3 regions of the Burkholderia sp. MSh2 genome follow, and region 2 is predicted to be linked to each of the others. Evidence: predicted binding sites of a transcription regulator. Region 2 holds the regulator's gene; each other region holds the start of a gene.

Region 1 (3,257 bases), on a different contig from region 2:
CCAGGCCCGCGACGGGCACCGCGCCGTTCGCGCCGCTTGCGTTCACGAGACCGCCCACATTGGTCACCGTGTTGCCGACCGCGCGGACGAGTTCGCCGACGCCGCCGACCAGCGGCTGCGGCGACGTGGACGTCACCTTCCACCCCGCCGACGTAATCGCACCGCCGACCTGCCCGAGCAGGCCCGCGACCGGCTGCCCGAGGCCGGTTGCCGCGCCGACCTGCTGCGTGACCTGGCCGACCGTCGTCACGAGCGGCGTAATCGCCGTGCTGATCGCTTGCGTGGTCTGCTGGACCGGGCCCGACGACAGCGCCGAGCCGAGCATGGTGCCGCCCGTCTTCAGGCCGCCGGCCACCGTATCGAGCAGGCCGCCGACGGGTGTCGTGAGGGGCGCCAGCGGCGACAGCGGGCCGGTGCCGAGCGCCTTCACCGTTTCGCCGAGGCCGGCGACCGGATTGCCGGTCGAGCCGACGATGGTGCCGAGGCCGGCCACTGTCGTCCCGACGGGATTCGCCGTGAAGCCGATCTGGCCGATGCCGTTGCTGATGGCGTTGGTCGTATCGCGGACGATCGTGCCCGCGCCCGTGACCATGTTGCCGAGGCCGGTCGTCACGCCCTTGGTCGCCCCGGGCGGGCTGACGCCGGAAATCGTGGCGCCGGCGTCCATGACGACCGCGCCGACGGAGCTGATGATGCCGTTCGTGCCGGGGGTACCGCTCGTGCCGCTTGTGCCGCTTGTGCCGCTTGTGCCGCTTGTGCCGCTTGTGCCGCTTGTGCCGCTTGTGCCGCTTGTGCCGCTCGTGCCGCTTGTGCCGCTCGTGCCGCTTGTGCCGCTCGTGCCGCTCGTGCCGCTTGTGCCGCTCGTGCCGCTCGTGCCGCTCGTGCCGCTGGTTCCGCTGGTTCCGCTTGTGCCACTGGTTCCGCTCGTGCCGCTGGTTCCGCTCGTGCCACTGGTTCCGCTTGTGCCACTGGTTCCGCTCGTGCCACTGGTTCCGCTCGTGCCGCTGGTTCCGCTTGTGCCACTGGTTCCGCTCGTGCCACTGGTTCCGCTCGTGCCACTGGTTCCGCTCGTGCCACTGCTCCCGCTCGTGCCACTGCTCCCGCTCGTCCCGCTCGTACTCGTCGTTCCGATGGTGCCACCGCCCGGCGTCGGTGCCGTAACGTCGCTGCCGCCACAGGCAGCCAGTGCGCACGCAGCGGCAATGGCGGCGAGCGCCACGTTCGTCCTGACGAAATGAATTTGCATGAAAGCCCCCTTCGCTTTTCAGCTCGACCATCCCGACAAGCATCGATCGTGCCATCCCGATCGACGCCCACGACGGATCGGCACGCATGCCTGCGCGCGCATTGCCGGTGGCCGTCCGCGGCTATCGCACCCGGCATCCGTCGCCGATCGCCCCGGTGCGATCAGGCCTTGCCGTCACCGGTAACACGCGCGTAACGCGGGCTCCGCGTTACGTAGCATCAAACGACGAAGGGGCGGGTCCCGCCCCGTATTGCCGTCACGCCCGCGCCGGCTCGTCCGTCATGGCCGCTTCACGAGCCTCACGATCGTGAGCGTGCCGTTGACGCTCTCGACGCGCACCCTGACCTTGTCGCCCACGTGCAGCGACCGGATCATTGCCGCGTCCGCCACGTTGAACGCCATCGTCATCGCCGGCATCCCGATGTTGTCGAGCGCGCCGTGCTCCAGCGTCACCAGCCCGCGCCCGGCATCGATCTCCTTGACCTCGGCATCCGTCAGCGCCGCATCCGGCGAGGACATCGTCGTGTCCGCCCCGTTCATGTCGGGCATCTCGCTGCCCGCGAACGCCGGCGTCGCCACGACCACCATCGCGCACCATACGGCGGCTGCCTGAACGCAGGGAAAGCAGATCTTCATCGCAACGCTCCTGTCGAACCGCACCCGTTCGTTCGGGTCGTGCGCCGCGCGCCGCGCACGACCGCGTCCGCCACCGCCGGCGGCCCCGGCTCTCACACGAACAGCGACGCGACGATCGCGCACCACACCGCACTCGCGCCGCACAGAAACACGCGCCGCGCGACCAGCATCCGCGACTCGTCGCCGGGGGTCTTCATCGGCGACGTCGCCAGAAACGGCACGCTGGCGAGGCACGCGAAGCCCGCCAGCCCGGGCACGATCACGACATAGTCGCCGAACCGCCACGGCAGCGGCTCGTGGAACCCCCAGTAGCCGAGAAACAGCATGCCCATCGAAAACATCGTCGCGGCGGCCGAGCTGAGCGCGACCACCGACCCCGTGGGAAATTGCATGGGAGCCTCCCTTCGCGCAGCATGCGCGACGCCGGATCATTATCCCGGCGCGGAAGGCAAAAGCACAACGACCGGCGGCCTTGGCCGGCGTTTCCGGCAACCGGCGTAGCGAGATGCAAAGAGGGGCCAAGCCCGTCGGCCCGTTGTCCCTTCGGCGCGCGAGCGCTGCGGCGCGGCGTGCCCCGTCGTCGCCCCGCCAATCGCCGTCACGCATCGACAGCGACCGGGTTCGCGGCGCACACCGATCGTCAGCCCGGCTTCTTCGCGGCCTGCGCGACGGCAATCCACCCCACCACCGCCGCGGCGACCCAGCAACAGGTAATCATCAGGTCGAGATCCATCCACCCTTCGAAATTCGCACTGTTCTCGAAACTGCAGCGCTGATGGCCCCTGACCCACACGCAACCGCTGACGAGCTGCTGGATGTGCATGTAAACGCTGTAGACGGCAAAAGCCGACGCAATGACGGTGAACCGCAAACGTATGCTTTTTTTCATGTGACGCGGATGCCGATGGGAGAGTCCTGTGCCGATCTTACGGCAACGGCAACCTGCCCGGCAATCCGGCGCATCCTGGCCGGCCCGGACGCGCGTTCACCCGTCGAGCCGCCGGATCGTCAGCAGGCAATCCGCCGCCAGTCGCTGATAAATCCGCGTGCCCTTCGCCTTCGCGTCGAACCGGGGTGCACCGAATTCGCGCGGATGTTCTTCGCCGCATACAGCATCGCGTCGACCTTCGCCATCATCCGCACCGCGGCTTTCGACGCGTGATAGGCCGGCACGTCGGCCCCGCCGACGATCCCGTACATCGACGACAGGTTCACGATCGAACCGCCACCGGCCGCTTCGAGCAGCGGGATAGCCGCACGCGTGCACAGGAACACGCCGTTGACGTTCACGTCCTGCACACGCTGCCACTGCGCGAGCGTGAGTTCGTGCGTCGGTACGTTGTGGCCTTCGATGCCCGCGTTGTTCACGAGTACG
Region 2 (3,257 bases):
GGCAGGCGATTGGACGGCCTGGGGTCTCCTTGCGGCGGCAGACTGATTTTCCATGTTCGGCGATATCAAGGCATTCGGAATCGGCAACCTGCAAGGCAGCTACCGCACTCAACGCCCCCCCGGCGATAACCGGGACATTATAGAGCACAGCCGCGTGCGTGGCGCGGCACGGTCGGACCGGTTGCACCGCGGCGCGAAGTCGCAAAAAAAACGCCCGGCGAACCGGGCGGCGTGCGTGTTGCAGTAACGGTTATTGCGGCGGCAGTTCGATCTGGTCGATCGACGGTTGAAGCTTGATCGGATCGTGCGCATGCGTTTGCAGGCGCTCCATGTGCTTGACGACCTGGCGATCCAGCTTGTCGATCAGCAAGTCGATTGCCGCGTACAGGTTGCCGTTTGCGCTTTCGACGAAGATGTCCTTGCCCTTCAGATGCAGATTGATTTCCGCGCGCTGCTGCTTGTCCTTTTCCTTGTGGTTGTCGACCGAGAGGATCACAGTGCCATCGATCACCTGATCGCTATGCCGTAGCACCCGGTCCAGCTTGGTGATCACGTATTCGCGAATTGCAGGCGTGACTTCGAGATGATGTCCACTGATCTTCAGGTTCATAGTGCTTCTCCAAGCGAGTGACCACCCGGCCGCATCGTGGCGGCGCTCCGGTCGACCTGCCCGTGCCGCACGAGGCGGCATATCGCGGACAAGTCGCCCGGCCCTGTTCCCCGTATGCGCGGTGGCCGGAACACGCCTGCCGCCGGGCAGGCAGCAGGCTTAAAGAGACTTGCGCAGATTCACTGCCGGGATCTTGAGGGCTTCGCGATATTTGGCAACCGTGCGGCGCGCGACCACGAAACCCTGTTCTGCCAGCAGCTCGGCAATGCGGCTGTCCGAAAGCGGCGATTTTGGGTCTTCAGCTCCTATCAGTTGCTTGATCAGGGCTCGGATGGCGGTCGACGAGGCGGCGCCACCGGTGTCGGTCGAGACGTGAGATCCGAAGAAGTACTTAAATTCAAGCGTCCCGAAGGGGGTCAGCATGTACTTCCCGGTTGTCACACGGCTGACAGTCGACTCGTGTAGGCCCAGCGTATCAGCTATTTCCCGCAAAACCAAGGGGCGCATGGCAATTTCGCCGTGCGCAAAGAAATTCTTCTGACGCTCGACAATAGCCTGTGCGACACGCAGGATCGTGTCGAAACGCTGCTGGATGTTTTTGATCAGCCAGCGCGCCTCCTGGAGCTGTTGCTTGAGCGAGCCGGCCGACGGATCGCCGCGGCTGTTGCGCAGGATGTTCGCGTACAGGTTGTTGATCCGCAGGCGCGGCACGACCTCCGGATTGAGCTCCGCGAGCCATCCCTGGCCGGCCTTCTTCACGATGATGTCGGGCACGACGTAGTCCGCCTCGGCCTTGCCGTACGCGGCGCCGGGGAACGGCTCCAGCGAACGGATCAGCGTATGCGCGTCGCGCAGCGCGTCGTCGCTCGCCTTCAGGTGCTTACGCAAGCGCGTGAAGTCGCGAGCGGCAAGCAGCTCGAGATGCTGCGACACGATCTCGAGCGCGAGCGTGCGCGTCGGGGACGGATCGAGGCGCAGCAACTGCAGCTTCAGGCATTCGGAGGCCGAGCGCGCGCCGACCCCGGGCGGGTCGAAGCTGTGCAGCAGCGCGAGCGCGGCGTTCAGCTCGTCGCAGTCGATCTCCAGCTCGGGCGGCAGGTCGGCGAGCACTTCGTCGAGCGTGGCGGTCAGGTAGCCGTCGTCGTCGAGCGATTCGATCAGGAACATCACGAGCGCGCGATCGCGCGGGCCGGCCTGCGTGACGCGCAACTGCGCGGACAGGTGGTCGCGCAGCGACGTCGCCGCTTCCTGCACCTGCAGCGGCGGGAGGTCGTCGTCGTCGGACGCGCCGCTCGACCGGCCGAATTCGTCGAGATTCCATTGCGGGCCGTCGTTGCCGTCGCCGGACGCATAGCCGTCGTATTCGTCCGCGCCGGCCGGCTCGTCGCGCTCGGCGCGCTCGCTCGACGTGCTGCTGTTCGTCGCAGCCGGTTCGGTGTTCGGGGCGGGGGGCGTCTGCGCGATCAGCGAACCGTCCGCTGCGACACGCAGCGGGCTCGCGATCCATTCGTCGTCGTTCTCGAGCAGCGGGTTCTGCGCGACGGCCATCGCGACTTCCTGCTGCAATTCGAGCGTCGACAACTGCAGGAGCCGGATCGACTGCTGCAGCTGGGGCGTCAGCGCCAGGTGTTGCGACAGGCGGAGTTGAAGGCTGGCTTTCATGGCGAGGAGGGAGTCATACCGGCAGTTTGCCACGACCCAGGCGCGTTGAGCCATCCGCGATTACGCGCGGCGCGCCGCCCGGCCGCGGGCATGGCCGCGAAGCGGGACGCGGCCCCGCTTCGCGGCCATGCCGGGCGGGGTGCACCAGCCACGAGGAGGGTTACATGCGGAAGTGCTCGCCGAGGTACACGCGGCGTACGCTTTCGTTCTCGATGATTTCGCTCGGCGCGCCGGCGGCGAGTACCGAGCCGTCGCTGATGATGTATGCGTGGTCGCAGATGCCGAGCGTTTCGCGGACGTTGTGATCGGTTATCAGAACGCCGATGTTGCGCTGCTTCAGGAACTTGACGATCTTCTGGATCTCGAGCACCGCGATCGGGTCGACGCCGGCGAACGGTTCGTCGAGCAGGATGAAGTTCGGGTTGGTTGCGAGCGCACGCGCGATTTCGACGCGGCGCCGCTCGCCGCCCGACAGCGACAGCGCGGGGTTTTCGCGCAGGTGGCCGATCTGCAGTTCGTCGAGCAGCGCCTCGGTGCGCGACGCGATCGCGTCTTTCGACAGCCGCTTGCCGTCTTCGCCGTGCTGCAGCTCGAGCACCGCGCGGATGTTTTCCTCGACGGTCAGCTTGCGGAACACGGACGCTTCCTGCGGCAGGTACGACAGGCCGAGCGACGCGCGCTTGTGGATCGGCAGCAGGCTGATCGAGCTGCCGTTCAGCGAGATCTCGCCCGCGTCGAGCGGCACGAGGCCGACGATCATGTAGAACGACGTGGTCTTGCCGGCGCCGTTCGGGCCGAGCAGGCCGACGACCTCGCCGCTTTTCACGTCGAGCGACACGTCCTTGACGACCGTGCGCGAGCCGTAGCGCTTCTTCAGGTTGCGGACGACGAGCGAACTCGTGGTGCCGGCCGGCTGGCGGTTCGGGAGCGCGTTCATTGGCCCGGTGCCCCCTGGATCGCGCTCGCCGGCGACAGCTTCGCCGGC
Region 3 (3,257 bases), on a different contig from region 2:
CATTGCACGCTGCGCGTCGCCGATATAGCCGATCAGCGCGCCCTGGATATGCCGGCCGACCAGGCACGCGGGATTCGGCGCCTCGCGGTGCAGCGCGAACAGTTGCGCATCGTCGACCGCGCGATAGACGTCGAACAGCGTGATCTCGCCCGGCTCGCGCGCCAGCAGCGCACCGCCGCCCGCGCCCAGTTGCGACGTGGTCAGCCCGGCCCCCGCGAGCATCGACAACAGCCGGCGGATCAGCGCCGGATTCGTGTTCACGCTGCCCGCGATGATGTCGGACGACAGCGGCACCCCTTCCTGCATCGACAGCAAGGCGAGCACGTGGACGGCAAACGCGAACCGGCTGCTGGTATTCATTCCTGACTCACTCGTCGACGCCGGCCCATCCCGCGGCCGGCGACATGTGTAACTACTATAATTACATTTAGCGGATCATGCAAGTCCGCGCTACTCGCCGCTCGCGGGCTTGGCGCCCGCGGCGTTCTGCTGGCTCCACTGCTGGAGCTTCTTGCCGGCTTCCGCGATCTTCGCGCCGGCTTCGGAAGCCGCGTGCGCGACGACCGCGGAAGCCGTCGCGTCGATCTGCGCCTGCGCCGCCGACGCGAGGCCGCTCGCGGACAACGGCGGCACGGCCGACGCCGCGGACGCGATGCCGGCCTTCGCGGCGTTGAGCTGCTGGTTGACGGTGCTCGCCATCTGGTCGAGCGCCTTGGCCGCATGGTCCGCGGCATCGGCGGCCGCGCTGGCGGCCGTATCGGGTTGCGCCACCGGCGTGGCGGACTTCTCGCAGCCGGCGAGCAACAGCAACGCGCCGGCGGCCGCAGCGGCCAGCAGGGACCCGGGCACGCGACGCGCCCGCGACATCTTCATCTTCATCAACAATCTCCAGCCGTGCGTGACACGACCTCGTAGTTGTACCAGTGTCGATGATACCGCCTCTGAAACGGGCCCAATGTCGCCTGCACATTAAAAATACCTTCCAATTTCGGATTTGTCTGATTTAATCGCAGGTGCGATGACACTAAAGTGGGCATGCTTCAACCCGCTTCATACGTGTCCCTTTTTTCTCATGGCTTTCCTCATCGACTGGTTCATCGCCCTCGCCGCGCTGCTCGCCGCCACCCTGTTCCTGTGCCTGCGCCCGCCATCGGCGCGCCGCCTGGCCGAATCCGGGCGCCCGCGCCGCGTCGCATGCGCCCGCCTGCTCACGCAGGCCATAATCGGCTTCTGGACAGCCGCGCTGATCGTGGCGGAAGGCATCCTCGGCCCCGACGGCGACGGCCAGTCGCTTGCAGGCTTCGCCGCCCTCGCATTCGCCGCGCTGGGGCTGTCGACCGTCGCGGCCTATTGGTCGGCGTGCGCGCTGCGGCTGCGCCGGCCGCAGCCACTGTTCGCCCGCTACTGACGCGCCAGATCGGTGCGTGATGGCGCACCATCGCGCACCACGCCGCGGCGCCCGCGCCCGTTCACGCACCAGTTCCGTACCTGCCGCACCACGCGCGGGCACCCGGCACGGCGCCCGCCTCATGCCGGGAGCGCCCCGATCCCGTGCACGATTCACTGGAATGCCGCATCGCGCATTGCCTGAGCACCAATTTCACGCAGTCGTTCACCAGGTTGGCTCGATACTTGCGTTCCTTGCCCGTTTTTTGCGCAAGGAAGCCACGGCATGGATGGTCTGAAATCCGGCGTCGATACACTGTTCCTGTTGATCGGCGCCGTCATGGTGCTCGCGATGCACGCGGGCTTCGCATTCCTCGAGTTGGGCACGGTCCGCAAGAAGAACCAGGTCAACGCGCTCGTGAAGATCCTGGTCGACTTCTCCGTGTCGACGCTCGCGTACTTCTTCATCGGCTACACCATCGCGTACGGCGTCGAGTTCTTCGACGACATCGGCACGCTGTCGCAGCACAGCGGTTACGCGCTCGTGCGCTTCTTCTTCCTGCTGACCTTCGCCGCGGCGATTCCCGCGATCGTGTCCGGCGGTATCGCCGAGCGCGCGAAGTTCAACCCGCAGCTCGTCGCGACGCTGATCATCGTCGGCTTCATCTACCCGTTCTTCGAGGGAATCGCCTGGAACGAACGGTTCGGCGTGCAGGCCTGGCTCACGCATGCGTTCGGCGCGCCGTTCCACGATTTCGCGGGCTCCGTCGTCGTGCATGCGTTCGGCGGCTGGGTCGCGCTGCCGGCGGTGCTGCTGCTCGGGGCACGCCATGGCCGCTATGCGAAGGACGGCCGGATTGCCGCGCACCCGCCGTCGAACATCCCGTTCCTCGCGCTCGGTGCGTGGGTGCTCGCGGTCGGCTGGTTCGGCTTCAACGTGATGAGCGCGCAGACGCTCGACAAGATCAGCGGCCTCGTCGCCGTGAACTCGCTGATGGCGATGGTCGGCGGCACGCTCGCCGCGTGGATGGCCGGCCGCAACGATCCGGGCTTCACCTACAACGGGCCGCTCGCGGGCCTCGTCGCGGTGTGCGCGGGCTCCGACGTGATGCACCCGATCGGCGCGCTGGTCACCGGCGCGGCGGCCGGTGCGCTGTTCGTCGCGATGTTCACCTGCGTGCAGAACAGATGGCGCATCGACGACGTGCTCGGCGTGTGGCCGCTGCACGGCATGTGCGGCGCGCTCGGCGGCCTGGCGGCCGGCGTGTTCGGCCTGCCCGCGCTCGGCGGGCTCGGCGGCGTGTCGTTCATGTCGCAACTCGTCGGCACGCTCGGCGGCATCGTGATCGCGACCGCGGGCGGCACGCTCGTCTACGGCGCGCTGAAAGCGACCGTCGGACTGCGCCTCGACCGCGAAGCCGAATTCGACGGCGCGGACCTGTCGATCCATCGCATCTCGGCGACCCCCGAGCGCGATTGAGCACCTGACGAACATCCGACGCATCATTACGTTTTCAATTCAAAAAACTTTCATCCAGCGTCCTTACACTTCCGTCCAGTTTTCAATTTGCCTTCCCGAAGCTTGCTGTTCGCCTGCTTCGCGAAGGCCATTCTTCCAACAACTGAAACTGGACTCCACATGCCCGCGTTGCCCAATGCTTCCCGTCGTCAGGCCCTGAAGATCCTCGCCGGTGCGCCGATGCTTCCCCTTTCCGGTCTCGCGCTGCCGGCCCTGCTGACGGGTTGCGGCGGCGACGACAATCCGGCGTCGACGCCGGCCCCGGTGGCCGCCGCCTACACGTCGGCAGCGTTCTCGGCGATGGCCGCGCCCACGCTCGACAACGCGGCCGCCATGGCGACGACGACGGTCG

What was found. The regulator sigma-54, encoded in region 2, starts transcription at its own class of promoters, with help from an activator protein. The targets are predictions, from matches to a motif close to TGGCANGNAANCTGCTTT.
Region 1: GQ57_RS38470 (collagen-like triple helix repeat-containing protein) is a predicted target of sigma-54. The motif match lies at 1,283-1,300, and genes of this name have one in related genera.
Region 3: GQ57_RS10625 (ammonium transporter) is a predicted target of sigma-54. The motif match lies at 1,622-1,639, and genes of this name have one in related genera.

Annotation. Positions count from the first base shown of each region.
Region 1 covers NZ_JPGM01000006.1:92,574-95,830, forward strand. The annotation lists gene GQ57_RS38470 (collagen-like triple helix repeat-containing protein) at 1-1,246, opposite strand, end outside; gene GQ57_RS05005 (copper-binding protein) at 1,526-1,882, opposite strand; gene GQ57_RS05010 (hypothetical protein) at 1,975-2,274, opposite strand; gene GQ57_RS05015 (hypothetical protein) at 2,523-2,771, opposite strand; partial or broken gene GQ57_RS05020 (SDR family NAD(P)-dependent oxidoreductase) at 2,942-3,257, opposite strand, start outside.
Region 2 covers NZ_JPGM01000082.1:16,510-19,766, forward strand. The annotation lists gene GQ57_RS34145 (PTS sugar transporter subunit IIA) at 1-54, opposite strand, end outside; gene GQ57_RS42515 (hypothetical protein) at 53-247, shown strand; gene hpf (ribosome hibernation-promoting factor, HPF/YfiA family) at 251-610, opposite strand; gene GQ57_RS34155 (RNA polymerase factor sigma-54) at 770-2,272, opposite strand; gene lptB (LPS export ABC transporter ATP-binding protein) at 2,433-3,209, opposite strand; gene lptA (lipopolysaccharide transport periplasmic protein LptA) at 3,206-3,257, opposite strand, start outside.
Region 3 covers NZ_JPGM01000014.1:11,930-15,186, reverse strand. The annotation lists gene GQ57_RS10640 (Rrf2 family transcriptional regulator) at 1-360, opposite strand, end outside; gene GQ57_RS10635 (hypothetical protein) at 451-879, opposite strand; gene GQ57_RS10630 (hypothetical protein) at 1,073-1,408, shown strand; gene GQ57_RS10625 (ammonium transporter) at 1,673-2,866, shown strand; gene GQ57_RS10620 (PhoX family protein) at 3,026-3,257, shown strand, end outside.